Regions from separate parts of the Brevibacterium sp. FAM 24630 genome, predicted to be linked through region 3. Evidence: riboswitches for the same ligand, from Rfam matches in the RefSeq annotation. Region 3 holds a riboswitch; each other region holds the start of a gene.
What was found. Region 3 has a riboswitch for thiamine pyrophosphate ahead of ACPUD7_RS14690 (ECF transporter S component). Riboswitches for the same ligand answer to the same signal wherever they lie in the genome.
Positions count from the first base shown of each region.

Region 1: another riboswitch for thiamine pyrophosphate. It lies ahead of thiO (glycine oxidase ThiO); the one in region 3 lies ahead of ACPUD7_RS14690 (ECF transporter S component).
Region 2: another riboswitch for thiamine pyrophosphate. It lies ahead of ACPUD7_RS09410 (NUDIX hydrolase); the one in region 3 lies ahead of ACPUD7_RS14690 (ECF transporter S component).

Region 1 covers NZ_JBNBZD010000006.1:48,349-58,866, reverse strand. Annotated here, with positions in the region: gene ACPUD7_RS06485 (HXXEE domain-containing protein) at 1-105, shown strand, start outside; gene ACPUD7_RS06480 (YrhK family protein) at 38-325, opposite strand; gene ACPUD7_RS06475 (hypothetical protein) at 430-1,212, shown strand; gene ACPUD7_RS06470 (VOC family protein) at 1,325-1,786, shown strand; gene ACPUD7_RS06465 (PepSY domain-containing protein) at 1,923-2,606, shown strand; gene ACPUD7_RS06460 (thymidine kinase) at 2,587-3,171, shown strand; gene ACPUD7_RS06455 (mismatch-specific DNA-glycosylase) at 3,230-3,874, opposite strand; gene ACPUD7_RS06450 (SRPBCC family protein) at 3,898-4,383, shown strand; gene moeB (molybdopterin-synthase adenylyltransferase MoeB) at 4,430-5,653, opposite strand; gene ACPUD7_RS06440 (thiazole synthase) at 5,650-6,417, opposite strand; gene thiS (sulfur carrier protein ThiS) at 6,419-6,760, opposite strand; gene thiO (glycine oxidase ThiO) at 6,753-7,880, opposite strand; TPP riboswitch at 7,870-7,973, opposite strand; gene thiE (thiamine phosphate synthase) at 7,985-8,668, shown strand; gene ACPUD7_RS06420 (2-dehydropantoate 2-reductase) at 8,665-9,612, shown strand; gene ACPUD7_RS06415 (histone deacetylase) at 9,566-10,141, opposite strand; gene ACPUD7_RS06410 (alpha-hydroxy acid oxidase) at 10,273-10,518, shown strand, end outside.
Region 2 covers NZ_JBNBZD010000010.1:34,395-44,912, forward strand. Annotated here, with positions in the region: gene tenA (thiaminase II) at 1-483, shown strand, start outside; gene ACPUD7_RS09385 (ABC transporter ATP-binding protein) at 484-1,254, opposite strand; gene ACPUD7_RS09390 (ABC transporter permease) at 1,244-2,023, opposite strand; gene ACPUD7_RS09395 (ABC transporter substrate-binding protein) at 2,026-3,069, opposite strand; gene thiE (thiamine phosphate synthase) at 3,125-3,760, opposite strand; gene thiM (hydroxyethylthiazole kinase) at 3,757-4,581, opposite strand; TPP riboswitch at 4,670-4,765, opposite strand; TPP riboswitch at 5,202-5,300, shown strand; gene ACPUD7_RS09410 (NUDIX hydrolase) at 5,291-5,734, shown strand; gene ACPUD7_RS09415 (ISL3 family transposase) at 6,407-7,717, shown strand; gene ACPUD7_RS09420 (alpha/beta fold hydrolase) at 7,686-8,306, opposite strand; gene ACPUD7_RS09425 (CGNR zinc finger domain-containing protein) at 8,354-8,935, shown strand; gene secA2 (accessory Sec system translocase SecA2) at 9,126-10,518, opposite strand, start outside.
Region 3 covers NZ_JBNBZD010000022.1:47,864-58,381, forward strand. Annotated here, with positions in the region: gene ACPUD7_RS14660 (LysR family transcriptional regulator) at 1-802, shown strand, start outside; gene ACPUD7_RS14665 (class I SAM-dependent methyltransferase) at 851-1,453, shown strand; gene ACPUD7_RS14670 (putative quinol monooxygenase) at 1,542-1,862, shown strand; gene ACPUD7_RS14675 (hypothetical protein) at 1,919-2,482, shown strand; gene ACPUD7_RS14680 (energy-coupling factor transporter transmembrane component T family protein) at 2,500-3,345, opposite strand; gene ACPUD7_RS14685 (ABC transporter ATP-binding protein) at 3,338-4,915, opposite strand; gene ACPUD7_RS14690 (ECF transporter S component) at 4,915-5,544, opposite strand; TPP riboswitch at 5,566-5,674, opposite strand; gene ACPUD7_RS14695 (universal stress protein) at 5,766-6,725, opposite strand; gene ACPUD7_RS14700 (DUF4916 domain-containing protein) at 6,862-7,401, opposite strand; gene ACPUD7_RS14705 (MmgE/PrpD family protein) at 7,596-9,092, shown strand; gene prpB (methylisocitrate lyase) at 9,092-9,997, shown strand; gene ACPUD7_RS14715 (bifunctional 2-methylcitrate synthase/citrate synthase) at 9,994-10,518, shown strand, end outside.

The DNA of each region.
Region 1 (10,518 bases), on a different contig from region 3:
GCCCACCTGGCTGTGCGCACCGATTGGTCTGTCGGCTTCAGAAATCGAAGGAGTCGTCGCCGGCCGCTGCGGGGCTGCGAAGCCTCTGCAGGTGCAGGTGCCTGATGAGGCGGATGACCGGGCGGATGAGCATCTCCACACTGCCGATGACGAACAGCCACGTTCCCGTATACGTGAGGGAGTCGGAGAAGAACATGAAGCTGCCGACGAGGAACCACACACCGATGAGCACATCATTGGAGATGCTGATGACCTGGTAGCGCTGCCGGATGACGAGCTCCTCACGCCCGATCCGCAGATGAATGTCCCGGTTGCTCTCAGCCATCGCGCTGTCCCCTCTCCATCGAATAGTCCTCTCAGTGAGCCTACTGGCGCAGTCGGCTGATCTGCTCAGAATCTCGTGTCAGCAGCGACGTCTACCGTGAGGACATGGATCAGAACACGAACTCATTCGACGCTCTCTACAACGACGCGCACGAGCATCGACCGCTCATGCGCTGGGACGAGCTGCTCGCCTTCGTTCGCCGATTCCCTCAGCTGGCGGCCTTCAACGCCGCTCTCATCGCCCAACAGCGGCCGACTGCCACCTTCGTCGAGACCGAGGACGGATGGCGGGAGCGATTCGGCCGAAGCGTCGAGGCCGACGCCACCTCCATGGTCATCCTCCATCCTTTCGGGCCCGTCCGCTTCGTCTACGACATCGCCGACACCACAGGGCCCGAACTGCCGACTGAAGTGTCCACCCCCTTCGCGGCGGTCGGTGCACCCACCTGGGACGGACTGCACCTCGTCGTTGCCACACTGCGCCGGAAGAACCTGCTTCCCGAGCACCTGCCGCAGACACGCAGCGCCAGCGTCATGCTCACCCGTCTCCTCACGGAATTGGCGCTCATCTACAGCGGGCACCGCGGTTCGCGGCCCGAACTCGCCGTGAGCGCAGCCGACCCGCATGTCGAGCGGTCACAAGTGCGATTCGAAACCGAGTGCATCACCTGGCTCATCGCCGGGAGGATCGGGCTGCGGGCGGCAGCGACCGGTTCGCTCAAGGGCTACCTCAAACACGGTGAGCTCATGCCGCCGGTCTCCCGCGACCGTGTGCTGCACACGGTCAACGCGATCGAGCGTCTCTTCGGCGGGGCGCTCGCCTTCGGGACGGCCGTACGCCACGAAATGCCGAGCCTGTTCGATCTCGACGAGCAGTTGGCGGTCTGACCTCGGGGACCGAAGCCGACTTCAGAAGTTCGGGGCCGGACCCTGGTGTCAGGAGTTCGGAGAGCGCACAATAGGGTCGAGGTCGGCTCATTTCCACGATGAAGAGGACGCTATGAGCAGAACAGTCCAAGTCACTTTCGACTGCCACGATCCTGGCAGACTTGCCCGCTTCTGGGCCGAAGTCCTCGGCTACATCGTGCCGGGCCCGCCCGGGGTCCGACTCGGTGCCGACGACGACCCTCTCGACGCGTGGAAGGAGTTCCTCGCCGGCCTCGGAATCGAACTGCGGCCAGAGGACATGCGCGCCGCCATCGAGGACCCCGAGGGGACCGGCCCGCGCATCTTCTTCCAAACAGTGCCCGAAGCCAAGACGGTGAAGAACCGGGTCCACCTCGACGTGCGTGCCGCGCCGGGACTCGACGGCGATGAACGAATGGATGCCTTGGAAGCCGAATGCTCCCGGCTGGTGGAGCTTGGGGGAGGTCGGCTTCGACGGGTCGATCCGGATCCTCCATTGGAATTCGGGTTCATCGTCATGGCCGACCCCGAGGGCAACGAATTCTGTCTCGACTGACCGCCCCCTCCCAGCCGGGATGGTCACATCGGGTCCTCTTCGGGAAGGACACGTCCGACCGGATCCGCAGGATGTGCAGATGAGACTTCTCTCAGAAACGTAGGGTCAGCCGCAGGCGACTGTTAGCGTGTGAAATATGAAGACGAATCGCATGGCAATGAGCACAGTGGCAGGACTCGCAGCACTCACTCTCGGCCTGGCCGGGTGTTCCGGAAGTGACTCCGGAGACGGAGCCGATGAGGCTCAGAATTCGCCCGCGGCCAGCGAATCGACCTCCGACAGCACCACCGAGGACGCCGAGGACCAGGGCGAGGACACCGGCGATGACACGGATTCCGAGCAGGGTTCGAAGCAGGATTCGTCCGGGGACGGTCTGTCCGCCGATGCCGACCTGAGCAAGGACACCCCGGCAACCAGTGCCGAAGATGCGATCAAGACGGCGGAGAAGAAGGTCGGCGACGGCATCGTCCACGGCATCGAACTCGATTGGGACGAGAAGGACCAGGCGTGGCAGTACGAGGTGTCCATCCTCGACGGCAGCACCGATCATGACGTCGAGATCGACGCCGATTCCGGCAAGATCGTCAAACATGAGCAGGATTCCACCGACGACAAGGAGAAGGCCATCGATCTCAACGATCCGATGACCTTCGACGAAGCACTCGAACTCGCCCAGAAGAAGGCGTCCGGGAAACTCGTCGGCTGGAAGCTCGAATACGATGACAACATGAAGGAATTCCAGTTCGACTTCGACAAGGGCGGTGAAGAGACGGAGGTCACCGTCGACACCGAAACCGAGCGTGTCACCGTCGACGACTGATTTCGGCCGACTCGCGGTCATCGCCGGACCCATGTTCTCCGGGAAGTCCGAAGAACTCATGCGCCGGGTCCGGCGGGCCACGATCGCTGGGACGAAGGTGCTCGTCGTCTCTCATTCCCTCGACACCCGAGTGGACATCGCGACGATCACCTCCCACATCGGGATGAATATCCCTGCCGTTCCCCTCGGCGAGGCTTCGGCCCTCGCCGAGGCGGCGCGGGCCGCTGACTACGCCCTCATCGCCATCGATGAGGCCCAGTTCTTCGGTTTCGAGCTCATCCCCGTCGTCGATGATCTGCTCAGGAGGGGAATCGACGTCATCGTCGAAGGCCTGTGCGTGACCTTCGACGGGCAGCCGTTCGAACCGCTGCCGAGCTTCATGGCCTCAGCCGAAGACGTCCTCAGACTCACCGCAGTCTGCACGGTCTGTGGTCGTGATGCCGTCTTCCACCAGCGCACCGACTCGTCGGATCTCGCTGCAACCGCCATCGACGCCCGGCACATCGGCGGATCGGACGCGTACGTCGCCCGGTGCCGCGAACATTTCACCGGCGCCCCACACTAGACCGCAGCCTGTGGTCGACGACCCGGGTCGTCACGAGCCGCGACCGGTGCGACGGAACTCAGTCGTCGATGCTGTCCCAGACTTCGCGCCAGATCCGAGCGAGGTCGGCGACCTGATAGTGGGCGTTGAGACCGCTGGGCTGGGGCACCACATGCAAGGCGACCTCTCGGGGCCAGCCGTCGATGAGCGAGGTGTCCTGCCGACCGAACTGCGCCTTCGGCTGCCGGTAGCCGATCCGGAACGATGTGATGCCGGCGATCGCCACCGCACGCGGACGGATGTCAGCGAGCCGGTCGATGAGGTGACTGGCACCATGACGCAGCTCCTCGCGGGAGAGTTCGTCGGCACGCACGGTGGCCCGCCCGATGAGATTGGTCAGACCGATGCCGCGGCGCAGCAGCTGCTGTTCATCGGCCGGGTCGAGTCCACGGGAAGCATCGACGAGGTGGTCGGTCAGGCCCGCCTGATGCAGAGACGGCCAGAACCGGTTGCCGGGCCGAGCGAACGGGGCGTTGACCGCGGCCGTCCACAGACCCGGGTTGATGCCGACGATGAGCATCTTCAACCCGGAGGAATCGCCGGGCAGAATGTCATCGATCGCATTCGGATCATCCGTGGCGAACGCGGCGAGGTCGTCCTTCGTCGGTTTGCGACCGCCCAAGGGGGAGGGGCGGCGGCTGCTGACACTGCTTTCCTCACTCACGTCTTTCACACTACCGTCGTACCATGAGCCACGAACATGTGCGACAGCGGGCCGGGGAATCCGCTCCATTCCATTTCGACGACCGGTGGACGGTTGAAGCCGGGAGAGAGTCGGTGTGGGCGGTCCTGGAGGAAGTCGAAGCCTGGCCGCAGTGGTGGCCGGGCCTGGCCGGAGCACACTGGTTCGAGGACCGAATCATCCCCGGCAGCCGGGCCGACATCCAGGTGCGCACCCCGATCGGCATGTCGCTGTGCTTCACCATCGCCGCCGAACACGTCGACGCACCGAGGCGCATCAGTTTCAGCGCCCATGGTGATCTGCGCGGCGAAGGAGTGTGGACGCTGACGCCCCATGGCTCGTCCACGCACATCGATTCGCTGTGGTGTGTCACGACCACCCGCCCGGTCATCCGTGCGCTGCGGCCGCTGTCCGGGCTCATGCACGCACTCGTGATGCGAGCCGGTGAACGCGGTCTCCGTCGACGACTGTCCGGACGTGCCTGTGCGTGACTCAGGAGTGCCTGACGCGGGTGCGCCTGACTCGGGTGCGTCTGGCTCAGGAGAAGCGGCCGGCAGCGTCCTCGCCGGTCTCGTCCTGGGCCGCCCAGGCGTCGATCCCGCCTGCCAGGGACCGCAGCCGCATCGCGGGCGGTGCGTCCTTCGTGAGCAGAGAGACTGCCTCGGCCGAACGCACCCCTGACTTGCAATGGACGACGACCTCGCGCCGGGCAGGCCCCTCGGCCGCAGAGTCGCACACCTCGGAGACGGCGTCCCAGCCGTGTTCGCGGATCCGCTCCAAGGGCAGATGGAGACTGCCCGGGATGACTCTCAGCGCCCGCTCCCAGTCCTCCCGGACGTCGAGGAGCACCGTCGTGTCCCCGAGCGAGAGCAGTTCGGCCGGGTCGATCTCCTCCACTCCGGCCGCTGAGCCGTCGGCCGCGGCACTCGTGGATGCGGTGACAGCACAGGCGGCGGCCACCTCGGTGAGGTCGGTGACGGTCGGCCGATCGGGATCGGGGGAGAACCGCAGCGTCGAATACTCCCCGGCCAAAGCGTCATAGCGCAGCAGCCTGCCGATGAACGGTGTGCCGATGCCGCAGATGAGTTTGATCGCCTCGGTGGCCATCGCGGAACCGACGGTCCCGCACAGCACACCGAGCACCCCGCCCTCGGCGCAGTTGGGCACCGAATCAGGGTCGGGGATGTCGGGGAACAGGTCGCGCAGCATCGGTCCGTGGCCGGGCACGAAGGTGCTCACCTGGCCGGAGAACCGGAAGATCGTGCCCCACACCAGCGGCGTGCCGGTGAGCTCAGCGGCATCATTGGACAGGTAGCGGGTGGCGAAGTTATCGGCCCCGTCGAGGACCACATCGTGTCCGGAGAAGAGGTCGAGCGCATTGTCCGGATTCAGACGGCCCTCGATCGTCCGGACGGTCAGATCCGGGTCGAGCCGGTGCAGTGCGGCGGCGGCCGATTCGACCTTCGACCGGCCCACATCGGCCGTGCCGTGGATGATCTGGCGCTGCAGATTCGAGGTCTCGACCACATCATCGTCGACGATCGTGATCGATCCGATCCCGGCCGCCGCCAGATAGTTGAGCACTGGGGAGCCGAGTCCGCCGGCACCGATGACCAGCACCGAGGCGGCCCGCAGCCGCCGTTGACCCTCGAGTCCGAAACTCGGCAGGCTGAGGTGACGGGAGTAGCGTGCGATCTCCTCCGGTGACAGCGGTGGCCCGGGGGCCACCAGCGGAGCCAATCGGGAGTCGGCGGCGGTCATCGTGATCCGACCATTCCGTCCAGCGGCGAGGACGCCAGCGCCAGCGGCCGCTTCGGGATGCGTCCGGCACCGGCGGCCAGATGCCCGGCCTTGACGGCCAGGGACATCGCCCGGGCCATGGCGTGCGCATCATGAGCGCGGGTGACCGCTGAGGCCAGAAGCACCGCGGTGCACCCGAGTTCCATCGCCAGGGCCGCATCGGAGGCGGTGCCGACACCGGCGTCGAGGATGATCGGCACCTCGGCCCGGTCGACGATGGTTTCGATATTGTGCGGGTTGAGGATGCCCAGTCCGCTGCCGATGGGCGCACCGGCGGGCATCACCGCCGCCACTCCTGCATCTTCGAGGCGTTTGGCCAGTGCAGGGTCGTCGTTCGTGTACGCGAAGACGGTGAAGCCGTCGAGGACGAGCTCCTCGGCGGCGGTGAAGAGTTCGATCGGATCCGGCAGCAGGGTGTCCTCATCGGCGATGACTTCGAGCTTCAGCCAATTCGTCTCGAGTGCCTCCCGGGCCAGCTGCGCCGTGAGCACAGCATCCCGGGCGGTATAGCATCCGGCCGTGTTCGGCAGGATGCGGATGCCCAAGCGGTCGAGCAGCTTGAATACCGAATCACGTGACTGCGCATCGAAGCGACGCATCGCCACAGTCGTCAGTTCCGTCCCCGAGGCCTGCAGAGCGGCATCGAGGATGCTCAGCGAGCTCGCCCCTCCGGTGCCCATGACGAGCCGGGAGGTCATGTCCACACCATCGATCGTCCAGGTCATCTCAGCCTCCCTGCACCGCGGTGACGATGTCGACGGTGTGCCCGTCGGACAGAGTGAAGTCGGACCACATGCCGCGACGGATGACCTCGCCGTCGACGGCCACGGCGATGCCCAGTCGTCCTCCGTCGGCCGGGGTTCCGTCGCTGTGCAGCTGCCGTCCGGTGACCTCGGCGACGAGGTCGAGCGCCGAGGATGTGGTGAGCTCACGGCGTTCCCCGTTGAGAACGATGGACGGTGAATGGGCGGCTCGGGGTGTCGATGCGGATCGGGTCATATCGGGCTCCTCTTCGAAGTGATGATGGTCGGGGCTGAACAGGTGGCGGGTGAACACGGCATCAGGCATTCGACACCGGCGCCGCCTCGGAGAAACGATGTGGGGAGACGGAATCGAGGGCACCGTCGGGCAACCAGTCCGGGGAGATCCCGAGGGCGAGCTCGGCCCCCAACCGTCCGCCGAGAGGGGCGAGCAGAATTCCGTGACGGAAGTACCCGGTGCTCACGACACAGCCGTCGTCGGCACGGCCGATGAACGGCAGATCGTCGGGGGAGCCGGGGCGGGCCCGAGTCGTGACCTCGGTGATGTCACAGTCGAGGATGCCGGGGACGAGGCGCTGACCGTCCTGGAGCAGACGGTGCACAGCCCCGGCAGATGTGGCGGATCGACCGTCCTCACGGGAACTGGCCCCGAGCACGATCTCACCGTCCGGACGCGGAACGAGGTAGACGGCCCGACCGTTGACCAAACCACGGATGGTGCGAGTGAGCAGGGGAGTGTGCTCGGCCTGGGTCCGTAACCGGAGCACATCACCCCACACCTGTCGCACGGGCAGGACCGGAGCACCGGTGATCGATGCGCTGCCGGTGCTCAGCACCACCTGGTCGGCCTCGAGACTGCGCCCGTCGGCCAGTCTGACTCCGATGGTCGTCTCGCCACGGCGAACCACCTCGGTGACTGTTTCTCGGACAAGCGTCTCCGTGGTCATCGACAGCAGCGCCGCGCTCAGTCGCCGGGGATCGACCGACCAGTCGTCGGGGATGTCCACGGCGCCGATGATCGAGGGGGCCAGAGAGGGCTCGACCGCCCGGGCCTTCGACCCGGAGATGAGTTCGGTGGTGAACCCGGCTGCTGACTGGGCCCCGCGCAGTTCCCGCAGGGTCTGCAGATCGGCCCGGTCGCCGGCGCACACGAGAGTCCCGGTGGAATTGAGCCCCAGCTCGGCTCCCGTTGCGCTCGCCACCTCGGCAGTGAACCCGGGGTACAACTCACCGGATGATCGCATCAGCGGATACAGGGGAGTCTGACCCCACACCACTTCGGCGGCCGGGGCGATCATCCCCGCCGCGGCATGGGAGGCTCCCTGGGCGGGGGTGGGATCGATGATGGTGACGACTGCACCGAGGCGGCGCAGATGCCAAGCCGTGGCCAGGCCGATGATTCCGGCGCCGACGACGATGACGTGCATGGATTCTCCCTCCGGCGGCATAACCCGCATCAGGTCTGACGGTCGGCTCTTACGCCCTCTCAGCCTCGTTGGGAGGCTCCCGCGAACTCCTCTACTCTATGACCATGACCACAGATATTCCACCGCGCACCGAAAGGCCCGGAACACTGCGGGCCCGACGGGAAGCCCAGTTGGCAGATTCCACGCTCTACCTGTGCACCGATGCCAGAGGCGACGAAGGGGATCTGCCCGACTTCCTTCGGGCCGCCTATGCCGGGGGAGTCGACATCATCCAACTTCGCGACAAGACCCTTGAGGCCAAAGCCGAGATCGCCGCCCTCGAAGTGCTGCGCGACATCGCCGCCGAACACGGAAAACTCTTCTCTGTCAATGACCGTGCCGATGTCGCACTCCTCACCGGAGCTGACGTCTTCCATGTCGGACAGGGCGACCTCACCAGCGCCCAGGCCCGCACCGTCCTCGGCCCCGACGTCATCCTCGGCCGCTCCACCCATTCCCTGGACCAGGCGCTCGCCGCCGAGGCGGATCCGGAGGTCGACTACTTCTGCGTCGGACCGGTGTGGGAGACGCCGACGAAACCCGGCCGACCGGCCGTGGGCAGGTCTCTGCTCACCGAGGTGGCCGCCTCGGTGAGCACACCCTGGTTCGCCATCGGCGGGATTGCGGCAGGACCGCGGCTGACGGCGATCCGGCAAGCGGGCGCGAACCGGGCGGTGGTCGTGCGTGCGATAACCTCGGCAGAGGACCCCGCTGCGGCCGCACGGGAACTCAAGGAGGCGCTGGAATGACCGAGACGACGAATGCCCGACCCGACGGACCCGCGATCCTCATCGCCGGGGCCGGAGCCACCGGTGGGGCTTTCGGGTCCTACCTGCTCGAGGCCGGCCGCGACGTCACCTTCCTCCTCCGCGAGGCCAAGGCGGAGCGGATCCGCGCCGCCGGACTGCGCTTCGTCTCACCCGACGCAGACCGGACGAATTCCGTGAATGTGCTCACCGCGGCCGAACTCCACGAGGCTCCGCGTGCGTTCGACCTCGTCATCATCGCGGTCAAAGCCAATGGACTCGACTCGGTGCTCACCGACATCCGCCCTGCCGTCGGTCCGGAGACGAAGATCATCCCCTTCCTCAACGGCATGGCGCAGATCGATCGGCTGGCGGAGGACTACCCGGGGCAGGTGCTCGGCGGGCTCGTCAAGATCGTGGGCACGATCAAGGACGATGCGGTCCATCAGCTCACCGACCTGTCCGTGATGACGATCGGCGACCTCGACGGGACGGCGGTGCCCGCCCCGATCACCGCGGCTCTCGACGTGCCCGGGTACCGGCTGCAGGTCATCGACGGCATCATCGACGGGCTGTGGGAGAAATGGGCTTTCATCGCTGCCGCCGGCGTCGTCACCTGCCTCTTCCGGGCCCCGGTGGGCGCGATCATGAGCGCCGGCGGACGTGATCAGGTGCTGCAGATCATCGACGAGATCGAAGCCGTGGCGAACGCCGCCGGGCACCCGGTGTCGGAGAAGTCGCACGCCGTGACGGTGAAGATGCTCACCGAGGAGGGGTCGGCGTTCACCTCATCCCTCTACCGGGACGTCACTGCGGGTCTGGACAGCGAAGCCGAGCACATCCTCGGCGATCTGGCTACGAAGGCCGCCGGGCTGGGAGTCCGGACCCCGCTGCTCGACCTTACGCTTGTGCAGCTGCGTGCAGGTGCAGCCCGGAAGCAGCACTGACCTCGGCCGCTCCCGTGTGCAGCATCGCCAGATAGGGTTCGCTGGGCTGAGTGTGCTCGATGTCAGCCGAACCATGCGAAGCAGTGAATGTGACCATCGGAACGTCGTCGAGCGTGTCGAGGACGATGAGAGTCTCATATCCGCCGGGGCCGACCGAATGCGAGGTACCGGCGGGCAGGTCGAACACGAGGCGCTCCAGCGGGGAATCGGCGGCCGGGGGCCGATTCATCTCTTGGGATGCGACATCGGCGAACTGTGCGGCGGTGATGAGATAGGCCTTGGCCGGGGTGGGGCCGGGCACGTGATGGTCATAGAAGGCCATTCCGCCGCCCCAGACTCTCGAAGCTCCGGCGAAGTAGATCGTGCCAGGCAGTTCGATTCCGGCCTCGGCACGGGGCAGAGTCGTGTCCCGTGCTCCCGGATAGGTGACCTGGGCTCCGGGTGGTCGCCCGCCCTGCAGATAGCAGGCGAGCCGATCACGAGCCATGTTCGAACCGTAGCTGACGTACCACACATGCGTTTGAGACATCACCTCCATGATGCCATCTCCGCCCCGCAACGCGTGGAACCGGGCGGCGCGGTTCGCATCGCGGTCGGCCCGGCCGGAGCCGAGACTCCGTGCCTAGACTGGCGGTTCCGCGATCGTGAGCTAGGAGAGAGATGAAGCGTCGATTCCCCGACATCAGAGAGCTTGCCCCGCTGCTGCAGTTCGAGCCGCCCCGGTTCGATCGCGTCGCGGCCAGACTCGAATCCGCCGCCGATATCTGGGACCTTCGCCGCATCGCGAAACGGGTGACGCCGACGGCGCCCTTCGACTACGTCGACGGAGGTGCGCTCGACGAGCACACGCTGCGCAAGAATCGCCAGGTCTTCGCCGACGTCGAACTCCTCCCGCGGATTCTGCAT
Region 2 (10,518 bases), on a different contig from region 3:
TACAAGAGTCGCAGCCTCGCCGACATCACAGACGCGAGCGGAGCGCTGCGCGCGATCCTGCACGAGACCGAGCTGCACTGTCGCCTCACCGCGAGGTGGGGCATCCCGGAAGACGAGCTCGATGCGGCGCCTGAGAAGCAGGCGACGGTCGCCTACACCCGCTACGTGCTGGACACCGGCATGTCGGGCGACCTGCTGGACCTGCACGTCGCACTCTCCCCTTGCACGATCGGTTACGGCGAGATCGGCGTCGCTCTCGATCCGGCGCGCCGGGCCCGCGAGGGTCACCCGTACGCGGAGTGGATCGCCGAGTACGCCGGTCCCGAGTTCCAGGGAGCCGCAACGGCTGCGATCCAACGCCTTGACGCGTTGACCGGCGGCGAGGTCACCGAACAGCGGTTCGAGGCGCTTGTGCAGGTGTTCCGCGCCGCCACCCGGCTGGAGGCCGATTTCTGGCAGCAGGCACTCGACTCCGCCGCCTGATCAGCTGCTCAGGGCTTCGAGCAGTGTGCGTTCGAGCCGCGCGAACTCGGGGTGAGCGATGGTCTCGATGCCACGCGGCCTGGGAAGTGCGACATCGATCACCATGCGCACGGAGGCTGGGCGTGGGGTGAGTACGACGACGCGGTCGGAGAGCAGGATCGCCTCGCGAACGTCGTGTGTGATGAGCAGGGCGGTCCAGTCGTGCTCGATCCAGACCTGCTGCAGCCAGGCCTGCAGCTCCTGCTTGGTGAGCGCATCGAGCGCACCGAAGGGTTCGTCGAGCAGCAGGGTCTGCTGTTGCTGCACCACGGTGCGCAGCAGCGCCGCGCGCTGCCGCATCCCGCCGGACAGTTCGAACGGCAGAGCATCCTCGAACCCCGAGAGGCCGAAGCGAGGGAACCACTCGCGTACCTGTTGCTGAGCAGCACGGCGCTTGATCCCTTGCACTTCGAGGCCGAGTGCGGCGTTCTCGGCGATGCTGCGCCAGGGAAAGAGGAGATCCTTCTGGGGCATGTAGGCGGCGTGGTTGCAGGATCCAGCCGCTTCTCGTCCGTCGACTCGGATGCTACCCGAAGTGGCCTGGTCGAGGCCGGCGATGATGTTGAACAGGGTGCTCTTGCCGCACCCGGACGGCCCGATGATCGAGACGAGCTCGCCTGGTGACACGTGGAGCGAGACGGCGTCGAGCACACGACGGGTCTGACCGCGTCGCAGTTGGAACTCGCGGGTGATCTCGTCGAGTTCGAGGCGGGGCGCGGTTTCAGCGCTCATTCGCCGCCCTCCTTTCCTTCAGGTGCCAGGGGATGACGAGCCGTTCGATGAGGTAGGTGGAGAGGTAGAGGGTGATGCTGACGAGTGCCGTGACGGCGACTGCGGCGAGCACGAGGTCGGTGCGGAACGCGTTCTTCTGCACGCTCATGTAGATTCCAAGCCCTTCTTTCGCGCCGACGTATTCGGCGAAGATCGCCCCGATCACCGCGTAGGTGATCCCGATTCTGAGCGAGGTGAAGAACAATGGGAGTGCCGAGGGGAGCCTGACGAGCAAGAACTCGCGGATCCTCCCCGCCCCCATGCTGCGCAGCAGTGCGGAGGCTTCCCGGTCTGTGTGTGCGAAGCCTTCGACGAGGCCGATCGTGATCGGGAAGAAGGTGACGAGGGCGACCACGAGGATCTTCGGTAGCAGCCCGAATCCGAACCAGATGATCATGAGCGGCGCGATCGCGATGACAGGGATGGTCTGCGAGGCGACCAGCAGAGGGATGAGGCCTCGGCGCATGAGCGGTGAGAAGTCGATGGCGATCGCGATTATCCATGCGCACACCAGGGAGACGCCGAAGCCGACCGCTGTCACGCTGAGCGTGGCCGCGGCGTGATCGACGATCGCGGCGCGGTGCTCCCATCCCGACTCCGCGACACGGGACGGGGCGGGGAGCACCTGCGGGCGCGCCCCGGTCAGGTGCACGGCCGCCTCCCACACTGCGACGAGCACGGTGAGGAAGACGAGCGGCACCCACAGGTTCGCCCAGGAGCGCGCCCGCACGATCAGTCCTGCAGGTACTCGTTCGTGAAGAACTCCGACCAGTCCGGCTGCTCGTCGAGCGGCTTCCCGTCGCGGTCGGTGAGCAGCCCTGTATCGAAGAGGAACTCGCCCAGCTCGCTCCAGTGCTCCTCGGTCTGCAGGCCGAAGTCGCCGTTCTCATCGAGCATGTAGCCTTCGGAGAGCATCTGCTGCCCTGCGACCAGCAGGTCCAGCTCGGTGAGCAGACCGGAGTTCTCCTCCTGCAGGATCTCCGCCGTCGCCTCCGGATCGGCGATCGAGTCCTCATATCCTCGGGCCAGCGCCTGCACGAAGTCGCGCGCCACATCGGGGTTCTCCTCGAGCCAAGTACCGTTGCCGACGACGATCACCTGATAGGCGTCGGGGAACCCGTAGTCGGTGTAGGCGAAGTTCTTCAGCTCGATCCCGCGCTGCTCAGCCTCGACGCCCTCCACCGCGACGAACGGAACGGTGAAGTCCACGTCCCCCGAATAGAGCGCCTCGTATGCGCTCGTGCCGAGCACGACAGTCTCGAAGTCGCCTTGACCGCCTGCGGCCTGCACGACACCCTGCATGGTGATCGTTTCGGCGGGGTTGTCGAAGCCGCCGAAGACGAGACCGTCGAGGTCTGCGGGGCTAGTGATGTCGTCGCGGTCGCCGAGCACAGCGACCTCGGTCGCCCACGTCTGCTGCACGGCGAGCACCGATGTGAGGTCGGCGCCGGAGGCGATCGACATGGAGGCGGTGTCCTGGAAGCTGATACCGAACTCCGCCTGACCAGCGTCGACGAGCACCTCGGGGTTGCTGTTGTTGAACGGCAGGATCTCGACATCGATGCCGGCGTCTTCGAAGTACCCCTCGTGCAGGGCCACGTACAGGCCAGTATGGTTCACGTTCGGGGTCCAGTCGAGCGCGAAACGCACGGTCGTGCGCTGATCATCGGCCGGGGCATCGTTGTCGGTGCCGGCGCAGCCGGTGAGGACGACGGTGGTGAGCGCGATTGCGCTGGCTGCGGTCAATGCGCGTCGGAATCTGGGTGAGATGGTCACGGTTCTCCATGTTCTGTTCGGGGAATGAGGTTTGGGAATCAGGGGCGGTTCGTGCTCAGCCCCAGGCCCGCACGAATCGGCGCGCGGTCGCCTTGGGGTCTTCGGCGGCGCAGATCGCGGAGACGATGGCAGCCCCTGCGGCGCCGTCGTCGCGCAGCCGGGCGATATCGTCTATACCGATGCCGCCGATCGCGACCGAGGGCACCGACGCCGCGGCCGCCAGGCGTCGAAAGCCGTCGAACCCCAGCGCCGGAGGATGGTCCGGCTTGGTGGCCGTGGGGCGGATCACGCCGATGCCGAGGTAGTCCACAGTGCCTTCGGGTAAATGCGTCACCGCTGCGAGGTGCTCGTCACTGTTCGCTGTCAGGCCGATCACGGCATCGGGGCCGAACTCGTCGCGCGCCGATCGCACGGCGGGGTCACCCTGCCCAAGATGCACCCCGTCGACCGGGATGCCGCGTTCTCTCGCTGCTATCGCGACATCGAGCCGGTCGTTGACCAGCAGCAGCGCGCGGCCCTGGATCGCTTCCGCCAGACGTTCGAGCTCACGCAGATGTGCATCGAAGCCGGCATGCTTGTCGCGCAGCTGTACGGTGCGCACCCCGCCATCGACGGCTGCCCGCACGGTCTCCGCCACGCCCCGTTCACCGCAGAGCGCACGATCGGTCACCAGGTAGATGCCGAGGTTCACGCCCCACCGCCCGGCGCCGTCTCGGCGCGCACCTGCTCCGACGCGCTCACCTCCGCTGCGCTGATCGCGTACAGCGCGTCGAGCAGACGGGCAGCGAACGACCCGGGCCCCGCCGTCTCTGCAGCGGCCCGCTCAGCGGCGATCCCGTACACGACATGCGCAGCAGCCACCGCCTCGACCGGTGAGAACTCACCACGGATGGCAGCGAATGCCGCGATCAGCGCACCCAGCGCGCACCCACCGCCGGTGATCTTCGTCAGCAGCAGATCGCCGTTTGAAACCCGGAGGATGCGCTCACCGTCGGTGACCAGATCCACCGGCCCAGACACCGCCACGACTGTGCGCAGGTCTCTCGCCAACCGCATCGCGATCGGTGCGGCCGCCTCGGTCTCATCCGCACTTTCGACGCCCTTGCCACCCGTTCCGGCCCCCGCGAGCGCGAGGATCTCGGAGGCGTTGCCCCGGATCGCGAACGGGTGCTGGGCGGCGAGCTTCTCGGCGAGAGCTGTCCGGATGGGCAGCGACCCGATCGCGACCGGATCGAGCACCCACGGCGTGCCCGCATCGTTCGCCACGGCGACCGCTTCCTCGGACGCCGCACGCTGCTCCGGGATCGGCGTTCCCAGATTCACCAACAGGCCCCCGGCGACACGGGCGAACGGTCCGGCCTCGCCGACGATGTCGACCATCGCCGGTGCCGCGCCGATGGCCAGCAAGGTGTTCGCGGTGAAGTTCGTGACCACCGAGTTAGTGATGCACTGCACCAACGGGGTCTGCGCCCTCAGCTCACCGAGCAGAACCGCGGATGATGAGACAGACATGAACTCTCGCTTTCTTCCACTGCGAAAGAAAGTCGATCACCATGACGGCACGCCGAAAGCGGACACCTGGATCGGTATCTCGAACGCGCTGAAGTCATCCGGACATTCCCTTCGCCAGTACGAACTAGAGCAGGTTCGACGGGTGTGATCTCAGCCGCTGGGTGCGGCACCCCGTGTCACTGCCCACTACCCTAACGCATTCGGCCACAACTGGGAGCACTCCCGTGGAACGCTAGGGCCGCCGATGGTCAGGAGCACGGCAGATCCTGGCGGGGGCTGTCGACGGTGATTCGCCGACACTGAACCAGATCGGTGCAGCCCACGGTGTCAGGGACCATATAGAAAGATCAAATACCAACACGGGCAGCCGACCACGGCCCCATCCTGGTACAAAACCATGCGGTCGGCAGGAGCACGGAGACGCTGAGGACTACCAGCCTCTGAGGGGCTCCGGGTGAGATCGGCCGGCGGCATCGGCGCCCTCCACTCCTGCTGCACGGAACCCGCACCTCCGTCAGTACACGAAAAAAGCGGCGGGAGTGAACGCAAGACCTCGGATAAACGTTCCCTCGCAAAGAGCCAGCGACCGATGAGCAGCACAAATCCTCGGTAGACTGGTGTGACGTGACACGGGGTGCTGCACGGGATCTGCGGCTGAGATCACACCCGTCGAACCTGCTCTAGTTCGAACTAGCGAAGGAATGTCCAAGTGAGTGCTTCCACCTCTCCGTCCCGTCCGATCGTCGCGACGATCGCAGCAGTCATCCGTGGCGGCGACGTGCTGCTGGTGCGTCGCGCGAACCCGCCAGATGTCGGGCGGTGGGGCTTCCCTGGGGGGAAAATCGAAACCGGCGAAACAATTCAGCAAGCCGCCCTACGCGAGTTGCATGAGGAAACCGGCGTGCACGGTGAGGCACGCGAGGTGTTCACCGCTGTCGATGCCTTCCATCACGACGACTCCGGCACCCTCCTCCAGCACTTCGTCCTCGTCGCGGTGCGGTGCGACTGGCGAACCGGGGTACCCGTGGCAGCTGATGACGCGCTGGAAGCACGCTGGTTTTCAATCGAAGACCTCGAACACGGAGACCTTGCACTCAGTCTTGATGTGCGCGAAGTTGCCGAGACTGCCTTCCGGCTCGCGCAAAGCTCTTGAACTATCTCAATACGTTTGAATGATACCGAACGACGGAAAGAGGACAACTACTTTTGGAACCGCACGGGGTTCCTGGTAGATGCAGTGCGACACAATGCGGGTTCTGTCAGTTGATCGTTTCGTGACGATCCCAGAAGTCTCGCAGTCGCATAGCGAGAGATTCAGGGCGTTCTTCCGGTACGAAATGCCCGCAGTTCTCGATGATGCCACCTTCAAGGAGAGACGTGCTATCTCGGGTTTCTTCGACGTAGTCTCTCCACTTACTCAGCACTGGAGCTTGGGCCGCGAGCCCGTGATCTCCCCAAAGGGCCAACGTGGGAACGGTGACCCGGTACCCCACCTGATGGTCGTGTTCATCGTGATCGAGGTCTTCCCAGGTCGCTCGGTAGTCCTCGAATCCCGCATGCATTGCGGGCTCTTCGCAGTTGAGGGGGTAGTCGCGGGGTGTGGGGTGGGCGCGTCGGTGCGGGGATAGACGTCGAGGTCTCCCGATGATGGAAGTTCTGACGCTCGCCATCTGGAAGACCTCGACATGCCCAACGCTACCTTTGACGGCTCTTCGCAGCTGAGGGGGTGGATGCGGAACGCGGGGTGGGCGCGTCGGTGCCGGGATAGACGTCGAGGTCTCCCGAAGATGGAAGTTCTGACACTCACCATCTGGAAGACCTCGACATGCTCAACGCTACCTTCGATGACCCCGACCTGACGACCTTCGCCCGCCTCGAGGAGCTTGGCCTGGTCGTGGTCGGCCAGAGGCTCACTGCCGCGCGGGCGGTGCTGGAGTGCCGGCTCGCCGAGGAGGATCCGTGGTGCAGGGCCTGCGGAGCGCGGTCGACCTCGCGGGGCTCCATCACCAGGTCTCTGGCGCATGAGCCGTTCGGTCACAGGCCCACGACGTTGCTGGTGCGGATTCGCCGCTACCGGTGTGACCATTGCGGATGCCACTGGCGCGAAGACACCACCGCGGCGGCCGCAGAGCGGGCGAAGCTCTCCCGAGGCGGGATCCGGTGGGCGCTGGAAGCCCTGGTCATCGACCACCTCTCGATCGCGCGGGTCGCCGCCGGGCTGGGCGTGGCCTGGCATACCGCTAACGACGCCGTTCTCGCCGAGGGGAAGCGGCTGCTGATCGATGACCCGGCCCGCTTCGACGGAGTCCGCGTGATCGGCGTCGACGAACACGTCTGGCGCCACACCCGCCGCGGCGACAAGTACGTCACCGTGATCATCGACCTCACCCCCACCAGGGACAAGACCGGGCCGGCGAAGTTGCTGGACATGGTCGAGGGCCGTTCCAAGGCGGCGTTCAAGGCCTGGCTGGAGGCCCGCCCCGAGGCGTGGAAGAACTGCATCGAGGTCGTCGCGATGGATGGGTTCACAGGGTTCAAGACGGCCACCAGCGAGGTCCTCCCCGGAGCGGTCGCAGTCATGGATCCCTTCCACGTCGTCCGCCTGGCCGGAGACGCTCTGGACGACTGCCGACGCCGGATCCAGCAGAAGCTCCACAAGCGTCGCGGCCGCAAAGACGACCCTCTCTACAAGTCCCGCCGCACCCTCCACACCGGGACCAAGCTGCTGACCGAGCGGCAATGCGAACGCCTCAGCGCCCTGTTCACCCACCACCCGCACGCTGCGGTCGAGGCGACCTGGGAGATCTACCAGGCCATGATCGCCGCCTATCGAGAACCCGACCGGACCAGAGCCAGAACGATGATGGAGCAGGTCATCGCAGCCCTCAGAGCAACGGTCCCAGACACCCTCGTCGAGCTGGGAAAGCTCGGCCGGACGCTGACCAAACGCGCCGACGACATCCTGGCGTTCTTCGATCGCCCCGGCACCAGCAACGGGCCCACCGAGGCGATCAACGGCCGACTCGAGCACCTACGCGGTTCGGCCCTCGGCTTCCGCAACCTCACCAACTACATCGCCCGCAGCCTCCTCGAATCAGGAGGCTTCAGAAACCAGCTACACCCTCGGATGCGATGAGCCGCATTGCGCCCGGTTGCTTGAAGGACTCGATGTAGTGACCGATCATCGGTTCGAGACGGTCGCGCCGCAGTGTCCATCGATGGAATAAATAGCGAAGATACTCTTCTTCCCGACCAGATGTCATTGCCTCGGGGAGGTCGTGCTGCATATGGAAGAGCCAGTGGAAAAATCCGGCCGCCGTCGCGGTATCGGATTGGAACATCGCATGCGTGGGCACGACATCCAAGACCGCGAGCGTCCTGATCCGGTCAGCCTGGTCGAGCGCGAACCTGTGCGCTACTCGTGCCCCACGGTCGTGGCCGACCACATGGGAACGTTCGACGTCGAGTGCGTCGAGAAGTTCCACGATGTCGGCAGCCATGCGACGTTTGGAGTACCCGCCCTGGGGCTTGTCGCTGAGCCCGTAGCTGCGCAGATCGGGGGCGATGACCCGATAGGCGTCTGGCAGGAGCGGGGTGAGCTGATCCCAGCAGGCTGAGGTTTGCGGCCAGCCATGCAGGAGCACGACCGTCGGAGCATTCGGGTCAGTGTTCCCTGACAGCGTGTAGTGCAGGCGAATCGAAGGCAAGCTCAGAACATCAATCACAATTCGATACTAACCGCATAAAAGGGTTAGCTCATAGAATGAGGTCTGTGACTGCATCACAGCGTTTCGAGCCTTGGCTGTTCTACGGCGGATCAGTGGCGCTCGATTTCGTCAACACACTGCGAGACCGGGCTACGACGCCCCGCGAGACACTGACCTCCCCGGAAACACTGAGGGTGTGGGCAGGGCAAGCCCGGCTCGTTCCACCTGAATCTGGGTTCGGCGTCGAGACCTCCATCACGGACCAGGATCTGAGCGACTGCCTTGATCTGCGTGAGAGTATTGATGCCTTGCTTGTCCCTCAAACAGCGCTGCATTCGCGGCACATTTTGCTGGTCAACCGATGGGCTGCTGCGGCTCCGCGTCAGGAGATTGACGAATCAGACCCTGAGTTGGTCATAACCAAAATGGCATCGATAGAGAACGTGTTTGGAGTGCTCGCGGCAGATGCAATCTCGATTATTGCCCAAGGAGAACAGTCACGGATCAAGGTGTGTTCGCACCAGAGGTGCGGAATACGTTTTATCGATCGGTCACGCTCGCAGCAGCGCCTCTGGTGTTCCATGCAACGATGCGGCAACCGCGCTAAGGTCGCCCGCCATGCCGCCGGGCGAGACAACAAGTCTTAGCTCAGGCTGTCGGTAAGGTTGTGAACAGAAAGCACCGATCAGGACCGTGTTACTTTTGCAGGCCCACGGGGTTCCTTCCTCGGTGTAATACCGCGTCAACGGTGTCGAGAGAGAGCGGTCGTCATCGATCGCGTCGGTGAGCGCGCCAAGCTTCGCTGGCGGAGTAGCGGACGGTGGTTGGGGCTGGCGGTCAGGTGTACGTGATCGACGGTGGTCTGCCGCCCCTGATGAAGTTTCCGAGGTAGGCGACCACGCGGTCTGCTTCGGAGCCGAATGGGTTGTCGGTGACCATGTACGTCCAGGTCGATGACGGGCGGCGCAGGCCGAGATCCCCCAGGGTGGTGGCGTCGTCGGGTGCGTTGTCGAGAACCCGCCGGACTGCTGCGAGAGTGTCGCTGCCGAGGCTACGGAACGAGCCGCCGGCGATTCGATTGAACTCGTCCAGCGGGTTCTGCCTACCCAGAACTCGCAGGTGGATGCCCTCGCGGACGGCGGCGAGGTGGTTCAGGTGATCGGTCCAGGCGCGGTCGAGCTGGTAGAGCACGACTTCCATGGCGAGGCGGCGACGTTGCGCCGCCCATGCGCCCGCCCGGTCGGGAGTATCCGTGAAAACCTGCCGGAGGTAGTCATCGAGCGCGTCGGGTTCGGTGAGGAGGCGTTCGCGGGTATCCAGGATCGCCTGTCGATGCTGGTCGGTCATGGTGTGGTAGCTGCGGGTGGTGCGGTGCAGCTGCAGCAATTTGCCCTCGGCGACGCGCTGCGAGTGCTCGTAGAGACGCGCGAACTTCCGATCACCGATCAGCCCGTCAGGGGCGATGGAGCGGGGCTGGTCGCTGATGCGGAGCTGTTCGGTCACCACGTCGTCTTCAAGGCTGGTGTAGAACACGGACCTGCCGGGGTCGCCTTGCCTGCCCGACCTGCCCCGCAGTTGCCGGTCGAGGCGCGCGGAGTCGTATCGTCCGAGCCCGATGACGAGCAGGCCGCCGGTCTCGGCAGCTCCTGGACCGAGTTGGATGTCGACGCCTCGGCCGGCCATCTGTGTGGACACGGTGACCGCACCGTGCTCGCCGGCGCGGGCGATGATTTCAGCCTCGGCAGCGTCGTTCTTCGCGTTGAGCACCCGCGCTTCGACACCCAGCTCGGCGAGCAATCGGGCGAAGCGCTCAGAATCGGCCACGCTGCCGGTACCGATGAGCACCGGCTGTCCCGCATCATGGGCTGCACGCACGGCGTCGGCTGCGGCGGTGTCGCGTTGCTCGACGGTGGCGAACAGCCGGTCTGCGGCGTCCTCGCGGATGCAGGGGCGGTGGGTGGGGATGACCCCGGTCTTGATGTCGAGGTCTTCGGCGAGGCGCTCGGCCGCTTCGAGGGCGGTGCCGCTCATCCCGGTGAGGGTCCGATAGCCGCGGGCGACTGTCTCCACGAGCACCTGGTCGAGGATCTCAGCTTGCCCGGTCACCTCCAGTCCCTCTTTGCGCTCGATGGCGGCGTGGAGACCGTCCGGCCAACGCTGACGATCCGCGACCCGGCCACGGGCATCGTTGACCAGCTGCACCCGTCCATCGGTGACGAGGTAATGCACG
Region 3 (10,518 bases):
CCACCTCGGCTACAGCGTGGGCGCGGTGTCCCAGCACATCGCCGCACTGCGCAAGGTCGTCGACTCCGAACTGTTCGTCCGCCGCGGCCGCGGGCTCATCCTCGCCGAGGCCGGGCGCACCCTGCTGCCGCGTGCACGGAACATCCTCGCCGCCCAGAAGCAGGCCGAGATGGCGATGCTCGGCCGCGACTTCCGCAGCGAAGCGATCGTCACCCTCGGCGTGTTCGGATCCGCATCGATGACAGCGCTGCCGCAAGTCGTGCACCGGTTGGCGCAGCGCCACCCGCACATCGAGGTCCGGGCACGGGAGATCAATGTGGAGTCGATGTCAGCGGCCGTCATCGACGGAGTCATCGATCTGGGGATCGGGATCAACTATCCGGCGGTGCCGCTGCCGCCGATGCGCGGGCTGAGCTGGGAGGCGGTGGCGAAAGAGGACTTCGGCATCGTCGTGCCCACCGGCCGGGCTCGACCGGGGGAGACGGAACTGGCCGAGGCGGATTGGATCCTCCCGCCGGCCGAGGAGCTCTTCGGCCGAGCGATGCGTCTGGCCACCTCGGCGCTGGGAATCAATGCGAAGGAGACGCACATCGTCACCGACACCGCGGTCGCCCTTGCACTCGCAGGGACCGGGCTGGGCCTGACCCTGGCGACGCCGATCATGATGTCCCTGAGCGGGCCCGATGTCGATCTGCATCCCGTCGCCGAGGCGGGAGGGCGTGAGATCATCGTGCTCACCTCCCCGGACCCGAGCGATCCGGTCAGCGCCGTGGCCGCGGTCATCGCCGAAGTGTTCGTGTGAGCACCGACCTCGACGTCGGGAGCTGTGAAATCGTCCTAGGATGAGGCCATGAGCTTCGATCACAAGTGGAACCAGGTCCGCAGGGTCAACCCCGAGCATTCGGCGAACTATGCCGAGATGTGGCGCAAACAGGTCGCCGCCGGGCACGACATCGGGGGAGAGGCCCGACTCGTCAACGCGATGGCTCCGCGCGAAGCTCGGATCCTCGACGCCGGCTGCGGCACGGGGCGGGCCGGCGGTCTGCTCATCGAAGAAGGGCACACTGTATACGGCGTCGATCTCGACGAATTCCTCATCTCCGTCGCCGAGGAGGACTACCCAAGCGGGGAATGGCACACCGGCGATCTCGCCGACTTCGATTTCGCAGGGACCGGGATCGATGAGATCGACGTGGCCTTCTGCGCCGGCAATGTGCTCGCCTTCCTCGACCCGGCCTCCCGCCGGCAGACCCTGAGCAACATCAAGTCCACGCTCAAGCACGGCGGCCGCTTCGTGTCCGGGTTCGGCGCCGGACGCGGCTACGATTTCGATGATTTCGCCGACGATCTCAGGGCCACCGGGATGTTCGTCGATCAGAGGTTCTCCACCTGGGAACTGCACCCCTTCGACGCCGGCAGCGACTTCCTCGTCCTCATCGCCACACGACTGTGAGGCGTTCTCGCTGCGTCCAGTCGATTCGTGCGGTCGACCGAACTAGGCTGAAGACGAACCATCCACCAAAGAGCTGAAGGAGAATCCCATGATCTTCATCGTTGTGAAGTACGACGTGAAACCCGAAAGCGTCGAGAAGTTCCCCGAGGCAGTGCGCACCTTCACCGAGGCGACCCGGGCCGAACCGGGCAATCTCTTCTTCGAATGGTCGAAGAGCCTGGAGAACCCGAACGAGTTCGTCCTCGTCGAAGCATTCACCGACGAGGGTGCCGAACCGCATGTCACGAGCGATCACTTCGCTGCCGGGCTCGAAGCGATGCGCCCGCACCTGGCCTCGACCCCGAAGATCATCTCCCGCAAGATCGACGGCGAAGGCTGGGACGAGATGGGCGAACTCAAGATCGACTGATCGCCGGACCGGCCTGAACCGTCGCTATTGGGCGCCGCAGAGATTAGACTTCTGCCATGGCGACCAGAGGGATGAACATTCCGGCGATCGAGACCGCCCTCGGCGAGAAGTGGGAGGACACCCGCGCTCGCCTCGAGGCGGCCGGGGGAGCGTCGGCGAGTCACAGAGAACTTGCCGACGCTCTCTATCCGCAGTTCGAAGGCCAAGTCGACAACCACGGCTGGTGGGTCCAAGGTGCAGTCGTCGCCTACGAGCAGGAGATCGGTCGGCGGGTGCCGGGGCAGCGTGCCGACGGCACCTTCGACGTGGCTGTCTCCCGCACGATTTCCGGTCAGCGCAGCGACCTCATCGCGAAGTTCGCCTCCTTCGTCGACGGCACTCTCAACGGAGCGGCCCTCGAGGGAGAACCCCGCACCTCCGAGACCGCGAAGCGCTCCTTCTGGCGAGCGGACCTCGACGGCGGGATCAAGGTCGAAGTCGCCGCCGAGGCGAAGAGCGACGACAAGACTCTCGTCGTCCTCACCACCTCGAAGCTGCCGAGCCCGGACGCTCTCGAAGACTGGCGGGCCTTCGGCAAGGACTTCCTCAGCCGGCTCGCAGGCCCGTCGGCCCGGGACTGAAGCGCTTCGGCTCAGCTTCAGCCGATGATCGGATTCCAGGTCCCCAGCAGGTGCGCGGCGACGATCGCCAGTGCACAGACGGCCAGGCTGATGAGCACGACCACGAGATCCCGGATCCCGAAGTGTGAGCGCCTGCGCCATGTCCGGCCGGGACGACCGAACGCACGGCCCTCCATCGCCATCGCCAGTGTGGTGGCGCGACGAATCGAGACTACGAGCAGGACGAACACCCCGCTGAAGAGGCTGTGAGTCCTCCGCAGCAGCGAACCTCCGGCCACACCCCTGGCTCGCCGCGCCATCGACAGCACCTGCCATTCGCTGACCAGGAGTCCGAGGAGCCGCGAGGCGGCAAGCACAGAGACCACGACCACCTCGGGCAGGCGCAGATGTTGGATGAGCGCATCGGACAGGTCGCGCGGATCGATCGTCGAGGCGAGCACGATGAGCGGAATCGCCAGGGCCAGAGCCCGGAGGAAGATCGCGGCGGCTGCGGACAGCGATCCGGTGGTGAATAGGATCGGTCCGAAGTCGACGACGACGGGTCCGGTCTTCTCCGCCAGCAAGGCGGTACCCCAGGCCGCGAGCAGGGCGCCGGCAGGCAGGAACCACAGTCTCTTCGCCGCGGCCGACAGGTCGAGACCCGTGGCCGGAAGGGCAAGAAGGCAGAAGACGAAGACGACTCCGGCCGAGACCAGATCGATGCTCAGCAGAGCCCCGACCATGAGGATGAGTGCCACGCCGATCTTCGTCAGCGGGTTGCACCGAACCACGAGGGTGCTGCGCATGACGGGAATGAGCTGGCCCGGATCCGGAACGGCCGCCTCGGTGGGGGAGGAGCGCACCCGCACGAGTCGTTTACTCACCGCGATCACCGGCCCTGACCTGGACGTCGGCGGACAGAGTCGTGGCCCCACCACCGTGGTCGCCGAGATCGAGGAGATCGGCCCCGATCGCCTCGAGGAACGCCTGATCGTGACTGACCGCCACGACCGCAGATCCGTGCGCGAGAGCATCGAGGAACATCTCGACCAGTCCCGCCCACGTCAGCGCATCCTGACCGAAGGTCGGCTCGTCGACGATGAGGACTCGCGGTCGAGGTGCCATCATGGCCGCCACCGACAGGCGCCGTTTCTCTCCTCCGGACAGGCTCTGCGGGTGCGTCTGCGAGAGTTCGGCCAGACCGAGTGACACGAGCAGGTCATCCACTCGTGTCGCGATCTCGGCACTCGACCAGCCGGCCAGTCGCGGACCGAGTTCGAGTTCGCCGGCGACGCTGGAAGCGAGGAACTGATGCGCGGGTTCCTGGAAGACCATCCCGATGCGCGGGGCCAACTGAGCAGAAGGCCAGGCGAAGGGGCGGGTGCGTCTGAGTCCGTCACGCAGCTCTGCCTCGGCGTGGACCGCGCCGGCGAATTCGGGAATGAGCCCGGCCATGGTCAGTGCTGTCGTCGATTTCCCGGCCCCGTTCGGGCCGACGAGGCCGAGCGCCTGCCCGGCGCGCAGACTCAGATCGAGGCCGGCGACCGCGGGCGCGCGCATCCGCGGTCGCGCAACGCTGAGTTCCTCCGTGCGCAGCAGCACCTCGCCGAGGCGGTCGTCCGCCCGGTCGGACAGGACCCGTGACCGTTCGGGCTCACCATCGGTCCGGCCGGATCCGCTCAGCGACCGGGTACGGTCATCGCGGGATCGTGAGGGATCCTCGGGCACCCAGATCCCGCAGTCGATGAGAACGCTTGAGAGATTCGGATGACCGAAGACCCGACTCGGAGCGCCCTGGGCGAGGATTCCCTGCCGGCCGAGCACGATCACCCGATCGACGTGATCGAGCCACAGCCCCACGCGGTGTTCGACGACGAGCATGGTCGCCTGAGTCTCGGCCTGCACGGCAAGGACGGCATCACGGACGCCGGGCGCGGAAGACGGATCGATATTGGCCGTCGGCTCGTCGAGGACGATGACCTCCGGCGACATCGCATGGATGCCGGCCAGAGCTAGACGCTGCTTCTGCCCGCCGGACAGCGCCGCACTCGGATGCTCGGCGGGCAGGTCGAGTCCCATGGCACGCAGAGACGAGGGAATCCGAGCCTCGATGGTCTCGGCGGGCAGACCGAGGTTCTCCATCCCGAAGGCGACATCGTCGCCGATGCGGGAGAAGATCACCTGCGAATCGGGATCCTGCAGGACCAGTCCGGTGCCGCCTCGGCGAGGATTCGGAGCCTCGCCGCCGACGAGGAGCTCACCGCTGGATTCGCCGGACTCCTCGGGCAGGACGCCGGCGATGGCATGGAGCAGAGTCGACTTGCCGGCCCCCGAGGGGCCGAGGAGGAGGACCTTCTCACCCGCGGCGATGTCGATGTCGAGGGGCCCGACAGCCGGTGTATCGCGATCGGCATGCGTCCACGAGTATCCGCGTGCCGTGATCGGCAGTGCCATCAGCGCAGGCGACCGGAGGCGAACGAGCTCAGCGCCCCGGTGGCTGCGATCGCCCGATACGCGTACCAGGCGCCGATGCCGGAGAGGACGAGGCCGGAGACGATGGCGCACACCGCGTAGATCGCCTGATAGCCGAACTGCCATTCGGCGTTGTACATGATGTTCTCGCTCACAGCCATGAACGCCGCGGCCACGACCCCTGACAGTGCGGTGATCCAGAGCGTGAACCGCCTGTAGCCGAAGGCGGCGAAGACGAGTTCGGCACCGAGGCCCTGAATGAACCCGGACAGCAGCACGGTGGCTCCGAAGTGTGAGCCGAGGACCGCCTCGACGATGGCGGCGATGAGTTCGCACAGGAGCGCGGCTCCGGGCTTGCGGATGATCGCAGCGGCCAAGGGGCCGGCGAGGACCCACAGGCCAGCGATGAGCCCGATAGAGGGCGGGAAGGCCTGGAAGGCGAGTTCGAGGACCTTCCAGCTCAGCGCCAACACCCAGAACACGAGCCCGACGGCGATGCCGAGCACGGCGGTGGTGACATAGTCCACGACCCGCCACTGCTTCGATTTCGGAGCCCTGGTGTGTGCGGTCGCCGCGGCGGAGGTGGTTTTCGGTGTGGTGGTTTTCGGCATTGTGCCTCCTCATACAAGGAGGGGTGAAGAGTCTCGACTTCCTTCGGCGGTCCTAGCCGCATCAGGTTCGAGGGTCTGCAGCTTCTTCTGCACTCTCAGCGCCCCTGACGGCGCTCCCCTGTCGTAGCCACCACTGTACAACAGGGGAGAGCGGGCCCCGGCACGGAGCTGTCCGGTCCGCGGACCCTCAGGTGCCGCCGCGCTGTCAGGTGCCGTTGCTGTCAGCTCGGGACGACCATCACCGTGCCCTCGGCATGATTGAGGACTCCGCGTGAGACGGAGCCGAGCAGGACGCTGCGGAACCGTCCTCGTCCGCGCGTGCCCATCACCGTCAGCTGCGCCCTGGCGCTGATCTCGACGAGCGTCTGCGTGGGGTCACCGACCGGCACCGAGGAGGACACCTCGAGATCCGGGAACTGCTCGGACAGCTGCGCGATCTCTTCCTCCAGTCCGGCAGCGATCTGCTTCTGCCGCCGTCCCGTGACTTCGGAGCTGAGCTCGAGCTCGGGGTACCAGTAGAGCCATTCCTCTCCCGCCGGAAGCACCGCGACGACTTCGAGTGCTGTTCGGCGCAGGGCGGCTTCGGCGGCCGCGGTGACCATGGCGACCCGGCCGGTGTCCGAACCGTCGACGGCCACGACCACCGGTCCGTCCGCCTCGGCGTTCGCGGCATGGTGGGGGACGACGATCGTCGGACAATGCGCGTGAGCCGGCACGGCGGTGGACACCGAGCCGAGGACGCGGCCCATGAAGCCGCCTCGGCCCCGCGCGCCGAGGATGATGACCTCGGCATCGGTGCTCAGCGCGATGAGCGAGCCGGCCGCATCGCCGGGCACGGTGCGGAAGCTCTTCTCTCCGGGATGATCGCGGAGGAGTTCGACCGCCTCGGCGAGGATCTTCTCCGCTTCCTGCTTCGCTATCGCGTCCTCGGGCTCGCTGGGAATCGACGCCATGTTCGGGTAGATCATCGTCGGCAGCGGATATGCGGTCACGACGGTCAACGTGGTCTTGCGTCGTTCGGCTTCCAGCGCGCCGCACCGGACCGCGAGACCGGCGAGTTCGGAGCCGTCGAAGCCGACGAGGACGCCGAATTCTCGGTTGAGACCGGACTCGGACGGCTGGGCATCAGCCGGACGTGTTTCGGGGGTGTGGGACTCGGGCATTGGGGACTGGGCAGACATCTCGGACCTCTCCCTCGGGGCCTGGCCAACCCAGACGCCGACGACGGCCCCGACCAGCGGTATCGTCTGCGTCGCCACCAGTCTACCAAGGTTATTCTACGGAATGTAGAAAACGGTGTCTGTGAGAACCGCAGTCTCAGACCGGGAAGCCCAGATGGGTGAGCGCGGCCTTGAGGATGAAATCCTGACCGTGGCAGAGCTCGCTGGTGATATCGGGGCGCAGGGTCTCCTCGGGGGTCAGCCAGTCGAGACTGAGGGCATCGGCTCGTGGAGTGCACTCGCCGCGGACCTCGAGGACGAAGCACATCGAGATCGCGTGCTGCCGGGGGTCGTGGAGGAGGCCGGAGCCTTCGGTGGGGAAGTATTCGGCGATGTGGAACGGGGAGATCGACGGCGGGATGACCGGCAGCGCCATCGGGCCGAGGTCGTTCTCGGCGTGCCGCATGAGCGCGGAGCGGATCGATTCGTGGAAGCGGATGCGCCCGCCCACGACCTCGCGGCCCAGGGTTCCGTCCTCGAGGCTGCGCAGCAGCAGTCCGATGCGTTCGACGTTGCCGGCCTCGCCGACTCGCACGGGGATCGCGTTGACGTAGGGGATGGGGATCCGTCTGCGCAGGCGGGCGAACTCCGCATCGTCGAACCAGTTCTCATCGAAGTCCAATGCAGTGCGGGTCATGAGGCAATCGTCCCATATCGGGGGTCGGTGCAGAAGAGGCATCGGACCCTGTTGGTGAACCAGCGCACACATCGGGTAAAATATCTTGATGTCGAGATAAATCTCCGACCGGCAGAGATCTGCCGAGTGCCGTGACCTACAGTGGGGTCAGCACCTGACGACCAGTTCCGGTCAAGGACTATGAAGGGGTATCCATGATCAATCATGAAGTCCGCACTCATAAGAGCTCAGAGAACCTGGCTCGCGAAGATCAGCTCGCTTGGAAGATCGCCGAAGTCGCATCCGACTCGACGCCGGTCGACGCAGACGTCACCGAGATGGTCATCAACCGCATCATCGACAACGCCGCCGTGGCAGCCGCCTCGGTGCGCCGCTCCGCTCCGACGCACGCTCGTGAGCAGGCGCAGGCTCATCCGTTCAACCCGGGTGCCAACATCTTCGGTCTGCCCGTGACCGATCGCTTCTCTCCGGAATGGGCCGCTTGGGCCAATGGTGTGGCCGTGCGTGAACTCGACTTCCACGACACGTTCCTCGCTGCCGAATACTCGCACCCCGGCGACAACATCCCGGCCGTCCTCGCGGTCGCCCAGCACAAGGGCATCGGCGGCAAGGACCTCATCAACGGCATCGCCACCGGCTACGAGATCCAGGTCGACCTGGTCAAGGGCATGTGCCTGCACGAGCACAAGATTGACCACGTCGCCCACCTCGGCCCCTCCGCGGCCGCCGGCATCGGCGCGCTGCTCGGCCTGCCCACCGAGGTCACCTTCCAGGCCGTCCAGCAGGCGCTGCACGTGACCACCGCGACCCGTCAGTCGCGCAAGGGCGAGATCTCGTCCTGGAAGGCTCATGCTCCCGCCTTCGCCGGGAAGATGGCCGTCGAGGCCGTCGACCGTGCGATGCGCGGCGAAGGCGCACCGAACCCGATCTACGAAGGCGAGGACGGCTTCATCGCCTGGATCCTCTCCGGCCCCGAGGCCCGCTACACCGTCCCGCTGCCGGGCCAGGGCGAAGCGAAGCGTGCGATCCTCGACACCTACACCAAGGAGCACTCGGCCGAGTACCAGGCGCAGGCGCTCATCGACCTTGCGCGCAAGCTCGGCGGACAGATCGAGGATCTGACGAAGATCAAGCGCGTCGTCATCCACACCTCGCACCACACCCACTACGTCATCGGCACCGGCGCGAACGATCCGCAGAAGATGGATCCCAAGGCCAGCCGCGAGACCCTCGACCACTCGATCATGTACATCTTCGCCGTGGCCATGCAGGACCAGGGTTGGCACCACGAGCACTCCTACGCTCCCGAGCGCGCCGGTCGTCCCGACACCGTCGAGCTGTGGCACAAGATCGAAACCACTGAGGACCCGGAGTGGACCCGTCGCTACCACTCGACCGACCCGAACGAAAAGGCCTTCGGCGGCCGCGTGGAGATCGAGTTCGACGACGGATCGACACTGACCGACGAGATCGCCGTGGCCGATGCCCACCCATTCGGTGCGCGTCCCTTCGCCCGGGCGAACTACATCGAGAAGTTCAAGACCCTCGCCGAGGGCGTCATCTCCGACGCGGAGCAGGCCCGGTTCCTCGACCTCGCTGAGAACCTCGAAAACCTCGATGCCTCGGGTGTGGGCGAACTCAGCTTCGTCGTCGACGGACTCGAGCACAGCGGATCGAAGGGCATCTTCTGATGCTCGGCGCACAGGCAACCCCGGCCGAGCGTCGCGCTGAGTTCCGCGAACTCCTCGCCGGCGACAAGATCGTCCAGTTCCCCGGCGCCATCAACCCGATCAACGCTCAGATCATCGAGCAGACCGGTTTCGAAGGCGTCTACATCTCCGGCGGTGCATTCTCCGCGGCCATGGGTCTGCCCGATATCGGGCTGACCACGCTCACCGAGGTGGCCGACCACGGACGCAACATCGCGCGAGTGACGAACCTGCCGACATTCATCGACGCCGACACCGGATGGGGCGAAGCCATGAACGTGGCCCGCACCGTCCAGGAGTTCGAGGACGCAGGGATCTCGGGCATGCACCTCGAAGACCAGGTCAACCCGAAACGCTGCGGCCACCTCGACGGCAAGGAGGTCGTGACCGCGGCCGAGATGTCCAAGCGGATCAAAGCGGCGGTCAAGGGCCGTCGCGATGAGAACTTCGTCATCTGCGCCCGCACGGACTCTCGCGCCGGAGAAGGTCTCGACGCCGCCATCGACCGGGCCAAGGCCTACGTCGATGCGGGAGCGGACATGATCTTCCCCGAAGCGATGCGCGACCTCGGCGAGTTCGAGACCTTCGCGTCGGCCGTCGATGTGCCGATCCTGGCGAACATGACGGAATTCGGAAAGAGCGAACTGTTCACAACAGAGCAGCTGGCGAATGCGGGAGTCAAGCTCGTGATCTACCCGGTCACGACTCTGCGCATCGCCATGGGTGCGATCAAGACGGGCCTGGAGACCATTCGGGACAAGGGCACTCAGGTGGACCTGCTCGAGGGCATGCAGACCCGTGCGGACCTGTACGACACGATCGACTACGCTGCGTACAACGATTTTGACGCCGCAGTATTCAACTTCTCACAGGAGGGTCACCAGTGACCGAAGAAATCAAGAAGGGCCTTGCCGGCGTCGTCGTCGACACCACGGCCGTTTCGAAAGTAGTCCAGGAAACGAACTCGCTGACCTACCGCGGCTACCCCGTCCAGGAGCTCGCCGCCAAGCGCAGCTTCGAGGACGTCGCCTACCTCATCTGGAACGGCGAACTGCCCACCGAGGCTCAGCTGGAGGAATTCCAAGAGCGTGAGCGCGCCCAGCGTGCCATCGACGACAAGCTCATCCAGCTCATTCTCGACCTGCCGAAGGACTGCCACCCGATGCACGTCGTGCAGACGGCCGTGGCCTACCTCGGCGCCGTCGACCCCGAAGCCGATGTCGAGGGCGAAGAGGCGAACCTGGCCAAGGCCGAGCGCCTCTACGCGCAGCTGCCGACGATCGTGGCCATCGACCACCGTCGCCGTCACGGTCTCGATCCCGTCGCTCCGAGCAGGGATCTCGGCTATGCCGCGAACTTCTTCAAGATGGTCTTCGACGAGGTTCCCACCGAAGAGGTCGTGCGCTGC